3 regions of the Pseudogulbenkiania sp. AW2-16 genome follow, and region 2 is predicted to be linked to each of the others. Evidence: predicted binding sites of a transcription regulator. Region 2 holds the regulator's gene; each other region holds the start of a gene.
The links. The regulator FNR, encoded in region 2, switches genes on or off when oxygen is low (the NO sensors DNR and NnrR bind a similar motif). The targets are predictions, from matches to a motif close to TTGATNNNNATCAA.
Positions count from the first base shown of each region.

Region 1: the regulator FNR is predicted to act here: its motif matches at 5,588-5,601, upstream of ABKF58_RS07830 (NAD(P)H-dependent flavin oxidoreductase).
Region 3: the regulator FNR is predicted to act here: its motif matches at 1,549-1,562, upstream of ABKF58_RS18935 (quaternary amine ABC transporter ATP-binding protein).

Region 1 covers NZ_CP157668.1:1,613,374-1,620,520, forward strand. Annotated here, with positions in the region: gene ABKF58_RS07810 (substrate-binding periplasmic protein) at 1-541, opposite strand, end outside; gene ABKF58_RS07815 (FAD-binding oxidoreductase) at 619-2,001, opposite strand; gene ABKF58_RS07820 (glutathione S-transferase family protein) at 2,012-2,635, opposite strand; partial or broken gene ABKF58_RS07825 (aldehyde dehydrogenase family protein) at 2,702-4,058, opposite strand; gene ABKF58_RS07830 (NAD(P)H-dependent flavin oxidoreductase) at 4,355-5,461, opposite strand; gene ABKF58_RS07835 (anaerobic ribonucleoside-triphosphate reductase activating protein) at 5,635-6,327, opposite strand; gene nrdD (anaerobic ribonucleoside-triphosphate reductase) at 6,308-6,484, opposite strand; gene ABKF58_RS07845 (ribonucleoside triphosphate reductase) at 6,540-7,147, opposite strand, start outside.
Region 2 covers NZ_CP157668.1:425,623-432,769, forward strand. Annotated here, with positions in the region: gene hemN (oxygen-independent coproporphyrinogen III oxidase) at 1-1,244, opposite strand, end outside; gene fnr (fumarate/nitrate reduction transcriptional regulator Fnr) at 1,378-2,133, shown strand; gene ABKF58_RS02065 (DUF1853 family protein) at 2,345-3,295, opposite strand; gene ABKF58_RS02070 (RNA methyltransferase) at 3,273-4,037, opposite strand; gene ABKF58_RS02075 (inositol monophosphatase family protein) at 4,179-4,967, shown strand; gene ABKF58_RS02080 (ABC transporter substrate-binding protein) at 5,945-6,913, shown strand; gene ABKF58_RS02085 (ABC transporter permease) at 6,922-7,147, shown strand, end outside.
Region 3 covers NZ_CP157668.1:3,935,672-3,942,818, forward strand. Annotated here, with positions in the region: gene ABKF58_RS18930 (ABC transporter permease) at 1-194, opposite strand, end outside; gene ABKF58_RS18935 (quaternary amine ABC transporter ATP-binding protein) at 259-1,437, opposite strand; gene ABKF58_RS18940 (FAD-binding oxidoreductase) at 1,807-2,910, opposite strand; gene ABKF58_RS18945 (aromatic ring-hydroxylating oxygenase subunit alpha) at 3,064-4,323, opposite strand; gene ABKF58_RS18950 (electron transfer flavoprotein subunit beta) at 4,402-5,175, opposite strand; gene ABKF58_RS18955 (electron transfer flavoprotein subunit alpha/FixB family protein) at 5,172-6,299, opposite strand; gene ABKF58_RS18960 (DUF3483 domain-containing protein) at 6,314-7,147, opposite strand, start outside.

The sequences.
Region 1 (7,147 bases), 1.2 Mb from region 2:
GCACGAAATCCAGCCGCCCGCACGCCAGCTTGCTGAAGTTTTGCGCGTCGGACTCCACCTCTTCCACCTCGACGCTGCCCTCGTGGCGCAGCTGGTCGAACGCCGCGCCGTACGACCAGCCGCGTATCACGCCGACACGGTAGCCTTTCAGGCTTGCCGGGCCGTCGTAGCGAAAGCCGCTCCAGCGGCCGGCATCGTAATAGACCGCGACGTTCTCGGTGAAGTAGGGGCTGCTGAAATCGCCGCTGAGGTCGCGGCTGGGCGAGTGCACCAGGCTGCCGACGGCGGCGTGGCCGTCCAGGAACTCGGCCATGAGCCGGTTGAACGGGCGAGCCCGGATGGCGACCTTCTCGCCCATGCGCTCGAAGGCGCGGCGCAGGATGGCGGGATAGATGCCTCGCGCTTCGCCGTGGGGGCCGGCGTACATGGTGGGCGGGCTGCCGGTATCGAAGTTGATCACCAGCTCGCCGGCATGCAGGGGGCCGGCGCCGGCCTGCAGGCCGAGTAGCAAGACGTAGGCGTTGATGCGGTGGCGGTGCATCGGCGGCTCCTATCGGTGTCTGCCTGGCGGGGTGTCATCCGTTTTCATGCTAGACGATACGGCAAGCGGTGCACGTGCTACAGCCAGCGCCCCGGGTTCATCAGGCCGGCGGGATCGAGCGCCTGCTTGATGGTCTTCATCAGGGCGAGCGCCACCGGGTCCTTGTAGCGCGCCAGCCAGTGCGGCTTGAGCTGGCCGATGCCGTGTTCGGCGGCCAGGGTGCCGGCGTGGCGGTAGACCAGGTCGTAGACGATCTCGTTGACGCGCGGCTCGTCGGCGAACAGCTCGGCGTTGCCGGGGCGGGTGTGGCTGACGTTGTAGTGCAGGTTGCCGTCGCCGGCGTGGCCGAAGGCGACCACGCGCACGCCGGGGAAGGCGGCCTGGAGCGCCGTGCCGGCCTCGTCGAGGAAGGCCGGGATGGCCGAGCTCGGCACGCCGATGTCGTGCTTGATGCTGGGGCCGTCGCGCTTCTGCGTCTCGGACATCGCCTCGCGCAGCTGCCACAGCTTCTGCCGTTCCGTCTCGCTCTGCGCCACCACGCCGTCCAGCATGTCCTGACGGGCGAGCCAGGCCACCAGCCGCTCGCTCAGTTCGGCCGAGCCGCCGCTGTCGGAGAGTTCGATCAGCAGCGCCCACGGCGCGGTGAATGGCAGCTGGCCGGGGTGGTAGTGGGCCAGCAGGTTCTGGCACACCTCGGACAGGATCTCGAAGGTGGTGAGCCGGTCGCCGAAGGCGTCCTTGAGCGCGTTGAGCCAGGCGATGGCGCTGGCGGCGTCTCTGACGCCGACCCAGGCGGTGGCGTGCGCCGTGGGGCGGGCGAACAGCTTGAGCGTGGCGGCGGTGATCAGCCCGAGCTGGCCTTCGGCGCCGATGAAGAGCTGCTTCACATCCAACCCGCTGGTGTCCTTCCTCAACCCGGACAGCGCGTTGAGGACCTGCCCATCCGGCAACACCACTTCCAGCCCCAGCGTCAGCTCGCGCATGGTGCCGTAGCGCAGCACCGCCAGCCCGCCGGCGTTGGTGGAAAGGTTGCCGCCGATCTGGCAGCTGCCTTCCGAGGCCAGCGACAGCGGGAACAGCCGGTCGGCGTCGGCCGCCGCCTGCTGCACCGCCGCCAGCGTCATGCCGGCCTCGACGGTGAGGCTGTGGTTGGCGGCGTCGAGCGCGCGCACGCGGTTGAGGCGCTCCAGCGCCACCAGCAACTGGCGGCCGGAGCCGTCCGGCGTGGCGCCGCCGCAGGTAGAGGTGTTGCCGCCTTGCGGCACGATGGCGACTCGGTGTTGGCGCGCCAGCCGCACCAGGGCGGCTACCTCGGCGCTGGAGCCGGGGCGCGCCACCGCCAGCGGCCGGCCGTGGTAGCGGCCGCGCTGGTCGGTGGTGTAGCGCGTGGTGTCGGCCTCGGCGGTGAGCAGGTTGGCCGAACCGATGACGCCGGCCAGCCGGGCGAGGAAGTCGTTCATGGCGGGGGCCTCAGTCGGGGATGTCCGGCGCCATCAGTTGGTCCGGATGCTGCCAGCCGGGCAGCGCGGCGAGGCGCTCGAGCCAGGCGGCGACGTGCGGCCAATCGCGGACGCTGAGCCCGGCCTCGTCCAGCCACCACAGGTAGGCGCTGGCGCTGAGGTCGGCGATGGTGACGCCGCTCTCCAGCAGGAAAGGCTGCTGGGCGAGCTGGGCGTCCAGTACCGCGAGATCGGCGCAGGCGCGCAGTTCCAGCCAGGCTTCCACCTCGGCCGGGACGCTGGCGAAGCGGCGGTAATAGCGCAGGTTGGGTACCGACAGGCCGATGCGGTTGGCTTCCCAGCCCAGCCATTCGCGGATGCCCTGGCGCTCGCCGGGGCGGCCGGCCAGCACGCCCTCGCTCTCGGCCAGCCATTGCAGGATGGCGTTGGACTGCACCATGGGCACGCCGTCCACCACCAGCGCCGGCACCTCGTCCCAGCGGCTGGCGGCGCGGAAGTCGTCCGGGCGCTCGGCGCGCGGCGCGGCCAGATCGACGTGGCGGTATTCGTGCGAGACGTCGCCCAGCATCAGTGCCAGGCGGACTTTGTAGCTATGGCCGGAAAAGCGGTTGCCGTACAGGGTAAGGGTGCTCATCGGGGTCCGTTCGAAAGGGCGGCGGGGTGTTCGCCGCGCTGTGGGTGGATGACGTGCCCGCCGGCGTCACTTCTGCCAGTAGGTCTTGACGTTGACGAACTCGTAGAGCCCGAATTCCGACAGCTCGCGGCCGTAGCCGGAGGCCTTGACGCCGCCGAAGGGCAGGCGCAGGTCGGAGCTGGTGTGGCGGTTGAGGTAGACGCTGCCGGCCTCGATGTCGCGCGCCAGCGTCCAGCCGCGCTCGGTGTCGGCGGTGTAGATCGAGGCGCCGAGGCCGAACGGGGTGTCGTTGGCCAAGCGAATGGCGTCGGCCTCGTCGCGCGCGCGCAGGATGCTGGCCACCGGGCCGAACACTTCCTCATGGTAGACGCGGCAGGCCGGGTTGACGTGGTCGAGCACGGTGGCCGGGTAGTAGAAGCCGGCGCCGTGCGGCATCTGGCCGCCGCGGAGCAGGGTGGCGCCGTTGGCGGTGGCGTCCAGCACCTGGGCGTGCAGCGCCTCGCGCAGGTCGGCGCGCGTCAGCGGCGCCAGCGTGGTGGCCCGATGGCGCGGGTCGCCGGGAATCTGGCGGCCGGCTTCGGCGAGGAAGGCGTCGACGAAGGCGTCGGCGATCTCGGGCACCACGATCATGCGCTTGGCGGCGTTGCAGCTCTGGCCGGCGTCGCGGAAGCGCGAGTGGCAGGCTTCGCGCGCCGCGGTCTCGATGTCGGCGTCGGCCAGCACGATGAAGGGGTTGCTGCCGCCCAGCTCCAGCACGGTCTTCTTGAGGTGGCGCCCGGCCAGGCTGGCGATGACGCGGCCGGTATTGGTGGACCCGGTGAACGCCACCGCGTCGGCGGCCTTGATGGCGTCCTCGACCTGGTCGTGCTCGATCCAGGCCGCGTCCAGCACGGCGAGGTTGGCCGAAGCGACGATGTCGAGCAGCTTCTGCGTGCTTTGCGGCACCGACGGCGCCGGCTTCACCGAGGCAGGCGTTGCCGGCCATCAGCGCCGGCACGGCGAAGCGCAGCACCTGCCAGATCGGGTAGTTCCACGGCATCACCGCCAGCACCAGGCCCAAGGGCTCGAACGCCACGCCGCTGTGGCTGGCCTGGGTCGGGATGGTCTTGGTGGCCAACAGCCCCGGCGCCAGCTCGGCGTAGTAGCGGATCAGCTGCACCGATTTGTCGATTTCGGCCAGGCACTCGGCGGTGAGCTTGCCGACTTCCAGCGTCACCAGGTCGGCCAGCGCCACGCGCTCGGCGGTGAGGGCGTCGGCCAGCTTCAGCAGCCATTCGGCGCGCTGGGCGACGCTGAGGCGTGCCCAGGGGTGCTGCGCGCGCTTGAGCCGGGCGACGGCGTCGGCGAGTTTGTCTTCGGGCCAGGCGGGACGGGTGAACACCACCTCGCCGTTGGCGGGGTTGCAACTGGTAAAGGCTGTCATGGCAGGGCAGAAAACGCGATAGTGAACATCACTGTAACAAAAAGCCCCGGCCGAGGGCAGCCGGGGCTTTGGTCGCAGGCGACGCGGACGTTCAGAACCTGGCCATGATCTTGCTGCGCGATCCCTGATCGGGACTCATGCGCTCTGCGTGCGAATCTATCGCTGAGCCAATCGAAGATTGGCACGCAGGGATTCGCTCAGCGATCGGGAATCCTCATGGACTCCATGTCCATTCCGGTTCCTGTGCTGCTCTTCATCCCGCTGAGGGCCGCTCGCGACAGATCCTGAACAGGTTCTCAGGCCGGCGCCAGACCGGCCGGCTTCTCGCCGTGCAGGAAGTAATGGATGGTCTCCTGCACGCTCTTGATGGCGTCGCCGAACGGCAGCGGCTCGGCGCCGCGGAAGAACAGCCCCTTGCTCACCTCGCCGCGGAAGGCGGCGGCGAGCTTGAGGTCGATGCAGAACTGCCCGACCTTGGCGAGCCCGTCGCGCAGGCCGCACACCGACAGGCAGTTGAGCGCCTGGGTGCAGCGGCGCGGGTCGGCCTTGGCGTTGGCCTGCAACTTGTCGAGGCGCTTGAGGTAGCTCTTCAGCCACGGCGTCAGCACCCCGCGCGCCGGCAGCCCGGCCACGCTGACGAATTCGACGATGTCCTCGGCGCGGGCGCCGGCCAGGGTCTGCTTGAACTGCGGGTGGGCGTCGCCTTCCTCGGTCACGGCGAAGGCGGTGCCGATCTGCACCGCTGCGGCGCCGTAGTCGTTGAGGTAGGTCTGTACCTTCTCGTGGCTGTTGACGCCGCCGGCGACGATGAGCGGAATCTGCTCGCGCTCAAGTCCCAGCGACTGGAACAGCGCGAAGGTCTCGTCCAGCACCCGCTTGAAGTCGAACTTGGCGTCGGCGATGTCGTCGAGACGCGCCGCGCCGAGGTGGCCGCCGGCATGTTTGGGATGTTCGATGACGATGGCGTCGGGCAGGCGGTTCTTCTTCATCCAGCGCTTGAGCACGATGCCGATGCCGCGTGCCTCGGACAGGATCGGGATCAGCGCCACGTCCGGATGCGCGGCGGTCATCTCCGGCAGATCGAGCGGCAGGCCGGCGCCCATCACCACCGCGTGCGCACCCGACTCGCAAGCCTGGCGCACGTAGTCGGCGTGGGCGTCGACCGCCTTCATCACGTTGACGGCGACCAGGCCCTGGCCGTCGGCGTTGGCCAGGGCGCCCTTCACCTCGCGGTCGAGCGCGATCAGGTTGAGGCGGTTGAGTTCGTCGGCGCCGCCGGCGCGTTCGCTCTGTGCCATCAGGTCGGGGTGCAGGTGGCGCAGGTCGACGCTGGCGATGGTGCCGACGCCGCCGGCACGGGCCACGGCGCCGGCCAGGCTCTTGGCCGAGACGCCGACACCCATGCCGCCCTGCACGATGGGCAGGAGGCTACGGCCGCGGATCACGAGGGGGAAAACGGGTGGGTCATGGTGGGTGGGTTCTGGCTGCGGGGAAAGGCTCACATTGTAGGGAGGCGGGGTGGCAGGGCTTTGATCGGAGTCAAGGAAGACCCGGCCCCGCCGTGTTCTCCCCGGTTTCAATGCTGGCGGAAGGTGAAATCGGCAAAGCGCAGCGCGATGTCATGGTGATTGCCGGGCCAGCCGGCGGGCCACGGCGTCGGCAGCGGGGCGGGCGGGCGGATCGCCTGCCAGCGGTAATGGCGCACGCCGTGCGTCGCCAGTTCCTCGGCCAGCCGCGCCAGCGCCGCCACGTCGTGCCAGTGCGGGTGGATCGAGGTGCGGCACTCGTAGGCGACGCCGCTGGCCAGCAGCAGCTCGAGGCTGCGGCGCGCGGCGCGGCCACTGCCGGGCACGCCGGTGAGCGCATCGTAGCCGGCCCACTCCGTTTTCACGTCGAAGCCGACCCAGTCGAGCAGCGGCAGCGCTTCGGCCAACTCGGCCGGGTACGCCCCGCCACTGTGCAGCCCGGTGGCGAAGCCGAGTGCGCGCACCTCGGCCAGCAGGGCCGGCAGCGCCGCCTCGGCCAGCGGTTCGCCGCCCGAGAACACCACGCCGTCGAGCAGGCCGCGGCGGCTCGCCAGCCACTCGCGCAGCGCCGGCCAGTCGGCCTTGCCGTCGCGGCGGCGCCACAGCTGCGGGTTGTGGCAGTAGCCGCAGCGCCAGGGGCAGCCGGCGAGGAACACCACCGCCGTGAGCTTGCCCGGCCAGTCGCAGGACGAGAACGGCTCCAGTCCGCCGATGCGTGCCGCCTCAGCCGGCTTCACGCTCATCGAAGTGCAGGCGTTCGTTGAACTCGCCCTGTTTGCCGATGTTGAACGCCGCCACCGGACGGTGGTAGCCCATCACGCGGGTCCACACCTCGCAACGGGTGCGTTCGCTGTTGTCCAGTACGGTGTCGAGATGGCGTTGTTCGGACAGATTGCTCATGGTGTTGCCTTTCTAAAAGAGTCAAAAGGTTGGCCGAAGCCGGGGGCATGGTGCTTTAACCCTGCCTGCGCCGCTTCTCCGCCAGCAGCTCCGCGTCGCAGCGCGGGCAGAACTCGTGGTGGCCCGACAGGTAGCCGTGCTTCGGGCAGATCGAGAAGGTTGGCGTGATGGTGATGTAGGGCAGGCGGAACCCCGCCAGCGCCCGTTTCACCAGTTGGCGGCAGGCCTCCGGGCTCGACACCGCCTCGCTCATGTAGAGGTGCAGCACGGTGCCGCCGGTGTACTTGCGCTGCAGCGCCTCCTGGCGCGTCAGCGCTTCGAACAGGTCGTCGGTGAAGCCCACCGGCAACTGGCTGGAGTTGGTGTAGTAGGGCTGCTCGGCCGTGCCGGCCTGCAGGATATCGGCGAAGCGCTTCTTGTCTTCCTTGGCGAAGCGGTAGGTGGTGCCTTCCGCCGGCGTCGCCTCCAGGTTGTAGAGATGGCCGGTCTGTTCCTGGAACGCCAGCATCTGCTCGCGGATGTGGTCGAGGTAGCGGCAGGCGAAATCGTGTCCCCAGGCGCTGGTGATGTCGTCACGGTCGGCGGTGAAGTTGCGGATCATCTCGTTGATGCCGTTCACCCCCACCGTGCTGAAGTGGTTGCGCAGCGAACCCAGGAAGCGCT
Region 2 (7,147 bases):
TCGGCGGCAAAGTACTCGGCGAAGTTGATGCCGTGCACCTGCTCGATGGCTTCCACCGACAGCGCGAAGCGGCACATCAGCGCCTGGATGATGGAGCGGCGCAGGATGTCGTCGCCGTCCAGCACCATGCCGCGCAGCACCGGCAGGCGGTTTTCGTCGAGTGCGGCGTAGTAGCTCTCGAGATCCTTCTCGTTCTGGCTGTAACAGGGGCCGACCTTGCCGATGGAGGACACGCCGAAGCCGATCATGTCGCAGTCGGCGTGCGTGGAGTAGCCCTGGAAATTGCGCTGCAGCCGGCCCTGGCGCAGCGCCACGGTGAGGTCGTCCTCCGGCTTGGCGAAGTGGTCCATGCCGATGAACACGTAGCCGGCGGCGGCCAGCTGTTCCACCGAGTGCTGCAGGATGTCGAGCTTGACCGGCGGCAGCGGCAGGTCGGCCTCGTTGATGCGCCGCTGCGGCATGAACACCGTCGGCAGATGGGCGTAGTTGTAGAGCGCGATGCGGTCCGGCCCCATGGCGATGACCTTGTCGACCGTGGCCGCCACCGACTCCTGGGTCTGCAGCGGCAGGCCGTAGATCAGATCGACGCTGACCGAGCGGAAGCCGGCCTCGCGCGCGGCGTCGATCACCACGCGCGTCTCTTCTTCGCTCTGGATGCGGTTGACCGCCTGCTGCACGCGCGGCTCGAAATCCTGCACCCCGACACTCATCCGGTTGAAGCCCAGGCGCGCCAGATGCAGCACGGTGTCGCGCGTCACCTTGCGCGGATCTATCTCAATGGAATATTCTCCCTCCGCCAAGAATTCGAAGCGGGTCCGGAGTATCCCCATCAGCCGTTCCAGCTGTTCATCCGACAGGAAGGTCGGGGTGCCGCCGCCGAAGTGCAGCTGGATGACTTTTTCGCGCTGCCCCAGCACGTCGGCCACCAGGCCGACTTCCTTCTCCAGGTAATTGAGGTAGCGGTCGGCGCGGCTCTTATCCTTGGTGATGATCTTGTTGCAGCCGCAGTAATAGCACACGGTGTTGCAGAACGGCAGATGCACGTAGAGCGAGATCGGACGGCTGTTGGCGCCGATCTTGCGCTGCTGCAGCCAGTGACGGTAGTCCTTGGCGCTGAAGTCGTCGGTGAAGCGGTCTGCGGTCGGGTACGAGGTATAACGCGGGCCGGCGCCGTCGAGACGGGCGATCAGGGCGCGGTCGAACTCGCAACGTGTGGGCGAAAACGGTGGGTGGGTGGTGTTCATGATGTCTCGCGATGGAAAAACCAGTGGTGGACTGGTAAATTTGCGGCAAACCTCCCAGAAACGCTTTGACCGACATCAAGGCCCAACGCTTTGACCAACATCAAGGCTTACTTAACAGAAGCGGACATGCCGCATGACTGACTCGACTGTTGTTCCCCTGCAAGCCCTCAAGGTCTCCTGCTCCAACTGCACGCTGCGCGAATTGTGTCTGCCCCTGGGTCTGAACCGTGAGGAAATGACGCGACTGGATGCGGTGATCCGCCAGAGCCGGCGCCTGAAACGTGGCGAAGCGCTGTTTCGCAACGGCGAGGGCTTCAAGTCACTGTACGCGGTACGTACCGGTTTCTTCAAGACCTGCATCTCCAGCCAGGACGGGCGCGAGCAGGTCACCGGCTTTCACATGTCGGGCGAACTGATGGGACTGGACGGGATTTCGGCCAACGTGCACGGCTGCAACGCCGTCGCGCTGGAAGACAGCGAAGTGTGCGAGCTGCCGTTCAGCCGCATGCAGAACCTGGCGCTGGAGATTCCCTCGCTGCAACACCACTTCTACCGGCTGATGAGCCGCGAGATCGTGCGCGATCACAACGTGATGATGCTGCTGGGCAATATGAAGGCGGAGGAACGGCTGGCCGCCTTCCTCATCAACCTGTCGCAGCGCCTGACGGTACGCGGTTTCGCCGCCAACGACTTCATCCTGCGCATGAGCCGCGAGGAGATCGGCAGCTTCCTGGGGCTCAAGCTGGAGACGGTGAGCCGCACCCTGTCCAAGTTCCAGCAGCAGGGCTGGATCGCGGTGGACCACAAGCACATCCAGCTGGAGCAGCCCGAGCAGCTCAAGCAGTTGGTCGCCGGCTGCGCCAACGCCCACCCGACGCCGAACCACTGAGAACCTGTTTACGATCTCGCGAGCTAGAGCGAGACAAGGCAAAAACAGCTGAGGATGCGGAGTTTACAAGTAGTAAATGAGCATTCCAAAGTCGTTTTTAACGCCGTATCGCCGAAGCGCAGCAGATCGTAAACAGGTTCTGAGCCCTTCCGCGCCCCCGCGGTCCTAGCGTCAGCGGGCGGCCCACCGGCCACCGCGGCATGAATGGCGTTCAGCGCCCCCCGCTTCCCGCCTTGCCATTGGTCAGTTCCTGCACCGTGTCGAGCAACTCGGCCAGTCGCGCTGGCGGCGGCCAGTTCGGCGGGCAGACAAAACCGCGCGCCACTTCCTCCCAGTCCCCGCCCCCCAACGGCAAGACCTCGGCCACCAGCTGTGGCGCCTCTGCCGCCGCCAGGTGGCGGCGCAGCGCGTCCTCGTCCAGCGTCTCGGCCTCGTCCACCCGCGCCGGCGCCAGCCAGCGCAAGCGCGGCAGCCACACCCAGCGCGACGCCAGCGAGCGCCGCGGCCACGGCGCCAGCAGCGGGCGCGCCCAGCCGGTGAGGAGGTCGGGGGCCAGCGGCGGCTCGAGCAGCACGGCATGGGGATAGAACAGCCAGCCCGCCAGCCCGGCCGCGGTGCGGCAGCCGACGAAGCCGGGCGGCAACAAGGGTTGCGCCGCCGCGTGGCGCGACAGCGCGAGCTGATCCTGCAGCTTGGCCGCCTTCAGCGCCCAGGCATCGCGCAGGCTGGGGCCGACCAGGGTATGGCGCCCTTCGCCCAGCATCAGGTAGAACTTGCTGGCGGTTTCGAGGTGCCACGGCTCGCCGTCGATGCGCAGCAGGAAGTCGAATTCGCCAACGGTGCGCAGCTCGCCATTCTGCACCTGCAGATTGGCCGCCACGCACTCGATGTGCGGCGCGAGCTCGAACCAGAACGCCAGCAGATTTTCGGCGTAGCGACCAAGGCGGGTGGTGGGACGGGCGGCGAGCCAGGCCACCAGCGCCGCCGGGGCGCGGTCGAGTTCGGCCAACAGTGCCGGTCCGGCGTCGCCCAGCAGGCGCTCGGGCAGAATGTCGGCGCCGGTCAGCCACGGCGCCGGCGCCGTCAGGAGAAAGGCCAGGTCGCGCACCGCCGGGTACGCGTAGGGCAGGTAGAAAGTGCTACTGCTGGCGCTGGCCGTCATCGCGCTGGGCCACGCGCTGCACCTGCTTCAGGAAGCCACGCAGGATGTCGATTTCCTCGCGCAGCAGGTTGGCGCGGTTGAACAGGGTACGCAGGCGGCGCATCAGGCGCTCGCCGTTGCGACGCTCGTAGTAGCCGATATCGGCCAGGGTCTGGTCGAGGTGGCCGCAGAAGCCCTCCACCTCGTCGCGCGTCGCGCTCTCCGCTTCGGCGCGCAGGTAGTCGACGTCGACGCCGGTGTGGCTGAACAGCTCGTAGGTCATCACCTGTACCGCCATCGCCAGGTTGAGCGAGAAATACTCGGGGTTGCCGGGAATGGTCACCAGCCGGTTGCACAGCTCGACCTCGTCGATCGACAGGCCGAAGGTCTCGTTGCCGAACACCAGCGCCACTTGTTCGCCGTCGCGCGCGCGCGCCACCAGCTCCGGCGTGGTTTCGCGCGGAGTGGAGAGCGGCGTGGTCAGCTCGCGGCGGCGGCTGGTCAGGGCGCAGGCCACGGTGACGCCGGACAAGGCTTCGGCCAACGTGTCGACCACCACCGCCTGCTGCAACAGGTCGACCGCGCCGGAGGCCAGCGTGTCGGCCTCGGGGCTGGGGAAGGTCTTGGGCTCGACCAGGTAGAGCCGCGACAGCCCCATGGTCTTCATCGCCCGCGCCGCCGATCCGATATTGCCCGGATGGCTGGGGCGCGCCAGCACCACACGAATGTTCTTCAAAAAATCAGGGACTTCGGGTTTCTTCATTCGCCATTTCGCATTAAAATAGACGGCTTATCAAAAGCCCGTCCATGAGCCGGGTTTTTTCGTTCCTTAACCCAGATTGTTTCCTACTACGACTTTCCCTACCGGGAAAGGCGGGGTAGTTGTCTTTACTAGAGGCCGTCAATGCATCCCATGCTCAACGTCGCGGTGAAAGCCGCCCGTCGCGCCGCCAGCGTCATCCAGCGCGCGTCGCACAACGTCGACACCATCCGCGTCGAGAAGAAGCAGCACAACGATTTCGTTTCCGAAATCGACCGCGCCGCCGAAGAGGCCATCATCTCGACCATTCTCGACGCCTACCCCAAGCATGGGATTCTAGCAGAAGAGTCCGGCGCCCAAGGCTTGGGCAACGCCGAGTTCGAGTGGATCATCGACCCGCTCGACGGCACCACCAACTTCCTGCACGGCCACCCGCAATACTCGGTGTCGATCGCCCTGATGCACAAGGGTCAAATCCAGCAGGCCGTAGTGTATGACCCCAACCGCAACGACCTGTTCACCGCCTCGCGCGGCGTCGGCGCCTTCCTCAACGACCGCCGCATCCGCGTTTCCAAGCGCATTGCCATGAACGAATGCGTGATCGCCACCGGCTTCCCGGTGACCGACCAGAGCTACATCGACCAGTACCTGGGCATGTTGAAGGACGTGCTGGGCAAAACCGCCGGCGTGCGCCGCGAGGGCTCGGCCGCGCTCGATCTGTGCAACGTGGCTTGCGGCCGTGTCGATGGTTTCTGGGAGTTGAACCTGAAGCCGTGGGACATCGCGGCGGGCAGCCTGATCGTGCAGGAAGCCGGCGGCATCGTCACCGACCTCAAGGGCGAGGACGGCTGGCTGGAATCCGGCGACATCGTGGCCGGCAGCCCGAAGGTGCTGGCGCAGTTGCTGCATACGCTGGCGCCGCACGTCGGCTGATCGTTCTCCCTCCGTATTTCCAACGCCCCGTCAGTCAGCTGGCGGGGCGTTGTTGTTTGGAGGTACGGTCTGGAATAGCGTTTTCGGCGAAGTTATGGGCTATTGCTATATGGCTGGTGAGGGGGGGCCGGTTCCGCCCGGCGGACGGGAAGGGGGAATTTGCGTCGCCAAATTCCCCCTTCACCCCCAAAGGCGAGCCCACCGCCGCTTGTTTCCGTCTGGCTGGAGGCTGGCGAGGCGCCGTGCAAACTCGCCGTTCGCTAACGACGAACGGCTCAGACAGCGCACGGCTTAAAACCTCGCCATCCGCCATCCAGCCGGCGCGGCAGAAGGGCCGATGGGGCGCATCGGTCATGTCTTAGCTTTGGGAATAACAGGCGAAGGAAGAGATGAGGATATTCTCTACTGCATTGGCCAAAGACATTGGCCGTGCTCTTCGGCCAACCGTGCCGGAATCCCTCCAGATTTGTCTTTTCACCGCATCAAATCAACCCGCTCAATGCGCCAGTAGCGGATCCCCCTTCTGCCGTGCCGACGGGTGGCTTTGTCGAGGTTTTAAACCGCCGGCTGTCTGAGCGATTCGACGCTAGCGAATCGCGAGTTCCGGCGGTGCCTCGACAAAGCCGGGCCCCGGCGGGATCACACGGCAGGTGGGGGTCGCCTTTGGGGGTGAAGGGGGAATTTGGCGACGCAAATTTCCCCTTCCCGTCCGCCGGGCGGAACCGGCAAACCCCACACCTCAGCCCCCTATAGGAATTGCCTATAACCCAGCCAGACGGCCCCCTACCCTGTGCGAAAAACCGCACACCTCCCCTCCCCTTGTCTGATCTTTCGCCCACGCCCCACGCCTGTCAAAAATAAAATAACAACAATTCAACAACTTACAAAAAATCGCCGCATGGCACGCTTCCTGCAAACCAGTACCACAAGGACACCGCCGAGTGTCCTGTTCAGTACAACACCGAAGGAGACAAACCATGCTGCGTCATACCACCGCCATCGCAGTTTTCTGCGCCTTGGCCGCGAGCCAGGCCGCCAGCGCCCAGGACACCGTGCGCCTCGGCAACCTCAAGTTCGCCCACTACGGCGCCGTGTCGTACATGAAGGAAATCTGTGGCAAGTACAACATCAAGCTGGAAGAGCGCCTATTCGCCAAGGGCACCGACATCATGCCGGCCATCATCGCCGACGAGGTCGACGTCGCCGCCTCCGGCGCCGACGCCTCGATTTCCGGCCGCGCCAACGGCGTGCCGATCTACGTCGTGGCCGGCTTCGCCAAGGGCGGGACGCGCATCGTGGCCCAGGCCGAATCCGGCATCAAGACCCTGCGCGACCTGAAGGGCAAGAAGGTGGGCGTCACGCGTGGCAGCCCGCAGGAACTGCTGCTCCTGGCCGAACTGGAGAAGAACGGCCTGAGCTGGTCGGACAAGCCCGGCAAGGACGTGCAGCTGGTCTACCTCTCCTACCCCGACCTCAACCAGGCGCTGGCAGGCAAGCAGATCGATGCCATGAGCCAGTCCGAACCGCAGTCGTCGCAGGCGATCCGGAAGCAGTTCGGGCGTGAACTGATGAAACCCTACGACACCCCGATGGGCGAGCCGGTGCGCACGCTAGTGATGAGCGAAAAGCTGTACAACAAGCGCGACGTCGCCACCCGGCTGATGAAGTGCTTCGTCGAATCCACCAGCACCTTCAACAAGAATCCGCCACTGGCCGAGAAATACGTGCGCGAGAACCTGTTCAAGGGCCAGCTGAGCGCCGAGGACTTCCGCGACGCGATGGACAACGCCGATTACACCTACGACGTCACCCCGCTTCACCTCGACGTCACTACCCACTTCATGCAGAAGTTCGGCATCGGCCACTGGGCCAAGACGCCCAAGGCGGTGGAGTGGGTCAAGCTCGACCTGCTGCAGCAGGCCAAGAACGAACTGAAAGTGAAGTGAGGATCATCATGCAACAACACCTGAAATCCTTCGTGCGCGGCGCCATCGTCCCCGTGGTCGTGCTGCTGGTCTGGGAGGCCTGCGCCCGCGCCGGCCTGGTTTCACCCATCGTGCTGCCGGCGCCCTCGGCGGTGGCCGCCAAGTGGTGGGAAGCACTGCTGTCCGGCGAGCTGGTGCACGACTCCATCGCCAGCCTGTACCGCGTGGTGGTGGGCTTTGTGGTCGGTGCCGCGC
Region 3 (7,147 bases), 690 kb from region 2:
CCCATGATCAGCCAGGGCGGCAGCGACAGCAGCGCCACCTCGATCGACTCGGCGAACAGATCGACCGCGCGGCCGAAGGCGTCGAAGGCACCGCCGTTATGGTCCAGCAGGAAATGGATGAACTGGTTGACCCATTCACCGATGGGCAAGAAATCGTGCGGGTTGCTGATTAGGTGATGCAAGAAGTCGGACATGGCTGGATGCTCCATTCAGGGACGCGCCGCGGGCGCCGTCCACAAGATTTGTTCGGGACGACGGTCAGTGGGCGCTTTGCAGGCGATGTGCGGACAGCTTGGACAGCACGCTGGTGGCGGTGATCACGCCGAGGTAGCGGCCCTCGCCATCGGCCACCGGCAGCGGCTCGCTCTGTCCCAACAGGCGCTGCAGCACATCCGGCAGACAGGAGGCCGGAGCGACCGGGGACACCGGCACACAACGTTCGCTCGGGATGCAGCCTTCGCTGCGCAGCGTTTCGCGGCCAACCAGGCCCAGCAGTTTGTGGTCCTTGGAGACACAGGCCACCCAGCTGTGCTTGTCGAGTTCGGCGTGGTTGGCGGGGTGACCGTTCACCACTAGGCCGGCCGCGCTCGGGTCGATCAGGTCCTTGGCTTGCAGATAGCGCGAGGTGTCCACGCTCTTGAAGAACTCGCGCACGTAGTCATCGGCCGGGTTTTCGATGATCTCTTGCGGCGTACCCACCTGCACCAGGCGGCCGCCTTCCATGATGGCAATGCGGGTACCGATACGCAGCGCTTCTTCCAGATCGTGCGAGACAAAGAAGATGGTGCGGCTCTGGCCGCGCTGCAGGTCGAGCAGGATGTCCTGCATCTCGGCGCGCTTGAGCGGGTCGAGCGCGGAGAACGCTTCGTCCATCAGCATCAGCGACGGGTTGACCGCCAGCGCGCGCACCAGGCCGACGCGCTGCTGCATGCCGCCCGACAGTTCGTGCGGGGACTTGCGGGCAAACGGCGCCAGGCCGACCTGCTCCAGCACCTTCATGGCACGCGTTTCGCGCTCCTTGCGGCCGACACCGGCGATTTCCAGACCGAAGGCGGCGTTCTCCAGCACCGAGCGGTGCGGCATCAGGGCGAAGCTCTGGAACACCATGCTCATGTCGCGGCGGCGCAGGGCCACCAGTTCCGGTTGCGACAGCCGGGTGATATCCTGGCCATCGAGCAGGATGCGTCCGTCGGTCGGGTCCATCAGGCGGTTGATCAGACGGATCAGCGAGGATTTGCCCGAGCCCGACAAGCCCATCAGCACAAAGATTTCGCCCTCGTCGACCGAGAACGACACGTTGTTGACACCGACCACCTGACCGGTTTTGGCAAACACGGTTTCCTTGCTCTCACCCGCCTTCAGGAGCCGCATGGCGTCCTGCGGCTTGTCGCCGAATACCTTGTACAGGTTCTCCACAACGATCTTGCCAGACTGCATCGCTTTCTCCTTTGCCTCGGCGTGGCCGATGTACGATGAAACAGCACCGTGCCGGACACCTCACCCACGACAGGTGGAAAAGGGCCTGATTCGCCTCAACAGTTGTAATAATTGATCTTAATCAAGGCAAAAGATAGGGGGGTTCGGCTAGGCAAAACAATCGACAGCCGACGGCAACTTGTCTTTAAACGACATCCGGGTCCCCTGCACCAGAACGGTAAGACATTGAAGAAAAAGGGCTGTTCGTGCACCACGAGCAGCCCTTTTTCAGTGCATGTGCACTGGCAGCAATACAACACCAAGACGGTCTGAGCGGCCGGATACCGCCAGTAAAACAAAGCCGGCACGAAGGCCGGCTATGATAATTAGTTAACGGTCGAGCACGAGAGGCGTCAGCGGGATGCTGCAGCACGGCAGTATCCAGCCTTGGTCGATCTCGCGCTGGCGGATGCCGCCGCCGTGCTTCATGTCGACCTTGCCTTCCAGCAGCTTGGTCTTGCAGGTACCGCACACCCCCTGCGAGCACGAGGAGGGCAAGCGCAATCCCTGTTGCTGCGCGGCGGCCAGCACGGTCTGACCGGGCGCGGTGGTAACGACGTCGCCGAGCTTGGCGAAGCGGACTTCGAAACCGCCCTCGCATCCCGCCGACTCGGCCTGACACCCGGCCTCCTCCACGACGGGAGACGCCGCCAGTTCGGCGAAATTGAAACTTTCCTCGTGATACAGCGCCATGTCGTAGCCGGCGTCAGCCAGCAGTTTGCGCACCGCGGACATGTACGGCGCCGGGCCACAGCAGTAGACCGCGCGCTGGCGGAAATCGGGTACCAGCCGCTCCAATGCAGGCAGATCGAGGAAACCTTCCAGGCCATGCCACTCCGGCTCGGGGTGGCGGCTTTGCACAATGGCCGCCTGACGGAAGCCGGGGCGCATGCGCGCGATCTGCACCAGTTCATGACGGAAGATCAGGTCGGCCGGGGTACGCGCGCTGTGCACGAAGGCGATGTCGAGCTGCGGACCGAGGTCGGAGAGGGCCCGGCTCATCGACATCAGCGGGGTGATACCGCTGCCCGCCGACAGGAACAAGTAAGACCGGACAGGGGCGGAGGCGTAGCTGAATTCGCCGGAGGGCCCCAGCACGCTGACGAGCTGCCCCGGCTTCATGTTGTCGTGCAGCCAGTTGGAGACCTGACCGCCCGGCACGCGCTTGACGGTGATGGTGACGGTATCGGGCCGCGTCGGCGTCGACGACAGGGTGTAGCAGCGGTTGACGGTTTGGCCGTCGATCTCCAGCTCCAGCGTGATGAACTGGCCCGGCAGATAGGCGAAGCGGCGCGCCGGTACGGCACGGAAAGTGAAGGTGCGCACGTCGTGGGTTTCGTCGTGCACGGCCACGCATTCGAGCGTGTCGTCCACCCCGGGCTGCCAGTACGGTGCCGGTTCGGTGAAGATGGCGGAGTGGATGGGTGCATTCATGATCGTGCCCTACCTGTGTAAGCCTGCTTCGCGTCTTGCCGCCCGGGTCGGGCCGGTTCGGGCGTTGCGCCCGCCCTGCCCGCTCGCGACAGAAGGTGAACAGGTTCTGAAAACTTGAAAAACGGGCCGGCCGGCGCCGGCCCGGGGACGGCTTTACTCCAGCCCGGCGCTCAGGCGGTTGATGTACCACTCGGAGAACTTCTCGACCAGCGTCTCGGTGTACGGCGAGTACGGGCCGGGCTGGTAGGCCGAGCTCTTGGCGCCTTGATGGGATTCTTCCACCAGGCGACGGTCCTGGTCGTTGGTGGCGTTCCACACTGCAGTGAGGTTCTCGACGTCGTAATCAACGCCTTCCACGGCGTCCTTGTGCACCAGCCACTTGGTGCGCACCAGCGTGGTGTCGGCCGTCAGCGGAATCACGCTGAAGGTGACGATGTGGTCGGCCATGAAGTGGTGCCAGGAGTTGGGCTGGGTCCAGAACGACAGGCCGCCGATCGAGGCATCCTTGAAGTCGGCCAGGAGCTTCTTGCACGCGGCCTTGGTGTCCAGCGTCTGCGACTGGCCGGCACGGTCGAGCGGCATGCGCATGGTGCGGAAGCCGGTGACGTCGGAAAGGCGCTCGACTTCGGTCGAAGGCAGGCCACAGGACTCCCAGTGCTGGTGACGATCGGCCACCATCTCGTCGTACTGACGGAGCCCCTCGGCGGTTTCGGCCTTGGGCGCGAAGCCGTAGCTATAGGCGAACAGCGACACGGTCAGTTCGGGGTGGTTGGCGGTGCAGTGGTAGCACTCGCGGTTGTTTTCCAGCGTGAGCTTCCAGTTGCCCTGCTCGATGATGTCGACCTGCACCGCGACCTTGCAGTCGTCGATCTTGTGCGGGGCGATGTACGGGGTCATGGCCTCGGCCATGACGTCGAAGTCTTCCGGCGGGTTATCGGCCAGGCAGATGAACAGCAGGCCGGCCATGTTGCGCAGGTGCACCGGCTTGAGGCTATGATGCGACAGGTCGAAACCTTCGGCCATATGGTCGGCGAAGATCAGCTTGCCGGTCAGGTCGTAAGTCCACTGGTGGTACGGGCACACCAGGTTGCCGACCGTGCCCTTCTCTTCCGCGCACAGACGCGAGCCGCGGTGACGGCAGACGTTGTGGAAGGCACGGATTTCGTTGTCGTCGTCGCGCACGATCAGGATCGGCTGCGAGCCGATCTGCACGGTCATGTAATCACCCGCCTCCGGCACGTCAATCGACACGCCGACATAGATCCAGTGCTTGCCGAAGATGTGCTCCATGTCGGCGTCGAATACCGCCGGCGAGGTGTAGAACGGCGCTTCCAGGCTGTAACCCGGCACACGGCGGGCCACCAGTTCGCGCAAGTTCAGGCTCGGATGAAACGCGATCGTGCTGCTGGTCATGATGATAGTTCTCCAAAAACAACGCTGCTTCGGGTTATAAAGCCGCCCCCGGGTGGGGCGGGTGGCGGCAAGTTGTTGTCAGAAATCGACGAGCTGATGGTCGCGCAGGTAATCGAGCAGAACTTGTGCTTTTTCGACTGGATCACCTTGTTTTACGACCAGGCCAGTCGTTTTTCCGTCATCGGCGGCAATCGCCCCCAGCATGCGTTCATGCCCGCTGGCGCGGCTGGCGGCGACCAGCGGACGGGCGCGACGGCCGGCCGGCTCATAGCGCCACTCGGCAGCCTTGGCGACCACCGGCATCAGCCTGCGCACCTTGCCCGCTTCCTTGCGCGCATGGGAGTACGGCAGAGCCGGCACGGCACGCTCGTGCACCGTGACCACCACCGGCAGTGCGGCGGCGAGCGAGCGGCGCTGCCCCTTGGGCAGGAATTGCTCAATTTCGACCGAGCCACCCTTGATCGCCACCGAGAGCGCATCGGGCAACAACGGGGCCTCGAGTTCTTCGGCCAACTGGTAGGGCAACAGCGCACTGCCCTGCCCGCCGCCGGAGCGGGTGCCGCACAGCACCAGCTCGGCGTCGGCGATCTGCGCCGCCAACAACGGCGCGATGTCGGCGTCTTCGGCGGTGGGCAGCACCGTGACACACGACGCGCCCTGAGCGAGATAGCCCGCCAGCGCCTCGTCCGCGGCGGCGCCGGCGTACAACACGGTGAGCCGCTCGGATGACCCGGCGAGCTTGAGTCCCAGCGCCAGCGCGGCGCTGTCGGCGGGATGGGTACACGGGCGGCCGCTCACCGGGTGGATGGCCGGGGCCACCAGCACGGCCACTTTCAGCATCGGAGTGCTCATCGGGTGTTCTCCGTCACGGGTCTGGCCGAGCGTTCCGCGGCCAGCAGCTTGTTCAGTGCGGCGATCAGCGCCTGGCAATCTTCCACCAGGGTGAGATCGGCGCGTTTGACGATGGGCGCGGAGGCGTCCAGGTTGACGGCGATGACATGCCGGCATTCCTTGATGCCCTGCAGGTGCTGCACCGCGCCGGAGATGCCGAACGCCAGATAGGCGCTGGCCTGCACCGTCTTGCCGGTGGCACCGACCTGTTTGTCGCGGGTGAAACGGCCGTCGTCCACCGCCACGCGCGAGGCCCCGACGGCCGCGCCCATGGTTTCGGCCAACTCACGCAGGCCGGCGGTATCCTGCACACCGTTGCCGGCGGAAACGATCAGGTCGGCTTCTTCCAGCGCAAGCTGCGAGGCCGGGCAGCTACGGCTGCCCAGATCGCGGATCCGGTCCGGCACCGACGGCAGCTTGAGGTCGGGCATCGCCACGCCGGCGCCGCGGAACGGCAGCCGGGCATCGGCCACCTTGCGCGCCAACAGCAGCACCGGCGGAATGTCGCGCACGGCGAAGCGCCCGCCCGGCGCCAGCCGGCGCACTTCGCGCCCGGCCACCACCTCGATCACGTCGCTGGCCATGGCCAGGCGCTGGCGGCAGGCGAAGCGCCGTCCCAGATCGGCATCGGCGCCACGGTCGGGGAAGCACACCTGTTGCGGCGCCTCCTGCTTCCACAGCTGGGCGAGCAGCGCGAGCTTGCGCTCCGGGGCGTAGCCCGGGTCTTCCACGCACAGCACGCGGTCGGCACCGGCCAGCGCCGCGGCATCGCCCAGCGCCTCGGCCTGCGCGCCGAACAGTACGACCAGCACCTCGGTATCAGCCGTGGCCATGATGGCGGCGGCGGCCAGGGTTTCGCGTGCCGCCTCGTCGAGTGCGCCGCGGTCGGTATGGATCACCACCAGCGAACGCCTGGTGAACGGGCCGGCGCTGCGCTGCGTTTTTTGCTGGCTGTGAGCGTGGCCGGCGAGCAGCGGCTCGCGGCTGCCGACGCTCTCGCCCAGCACGATGCGCTTGAGTCCGGACGGCCCGATCACATAGGGCCGGCGCGGGTCGATGCGCGGAATGGGTCGATCGTTGTACATGCTTTCTCCCGCTCTCAGTTAGCCAGCCGTGCGGCTACCAATTCAGCCAGCTCGACCACTTCCGGTCGCGGCCCCACCACGCCTTCCAGCATCGCGGTGCAGTTGGGGCAGGCTACCGCCACTTGTTCGGCACCGGTGGCGCGAATGTCGTCCATGCGCATGTCAGGGATGCGGCGCTCGCCCGGAATGTCGGTGAACGACGCCCCACCGCCCCAGCCGCAGCAGCGGCCCTTGCGCCCGGAACGTTCCATCTCCACCACCTTGATGCCGATACCCTTGAACACACGACGTGGCGCATCGGTCTCGCCGTTGTAGCGGCCGAGGTAGCACGGGTCGTGGTAAGTGGTGGCCGGCAGCGGCGCGGCGTCGGCCTTGAGCGGTACGGCGCCGCGTTCCAGCAGGTCGGCCAGCACCTGGCTGTGATGCTCCACGTCGTAGCGTCCACCCAGCACCGGATACTCGTTCTTCAGGCAATGGAACAGGTGCGGGTCGGGGGTGACGATGCGGTTGAAGCGATAACGCCCCAGTGTGTTCATCATCTTGCCGGCGAGTTGCTGGAAGGTCGCCTCGTCACCGAGACGGCGCGCCAAATCACCGCAATCGGGTTCCACCTCGCCCAGCACCGCCACTTTCAAGCCGGCAGCCTTGAGCACCTTGACCAGCGCACGCAGCGCGCGCTGATAGCGCATGTCGAAAGCGCCCTCGCCCGCCATCAGCAGCCAGTCGGTATGCTCGCCCGGCAGCAGCACCGGCACGTTGAGGTCGATGGCCCAGTGGTAGCGCGCGGCCAGCGGGTAGCCACCGACGGTATCGGTATCGCGCAGGTTGGCCAGCGCCTCGCGGCCCTT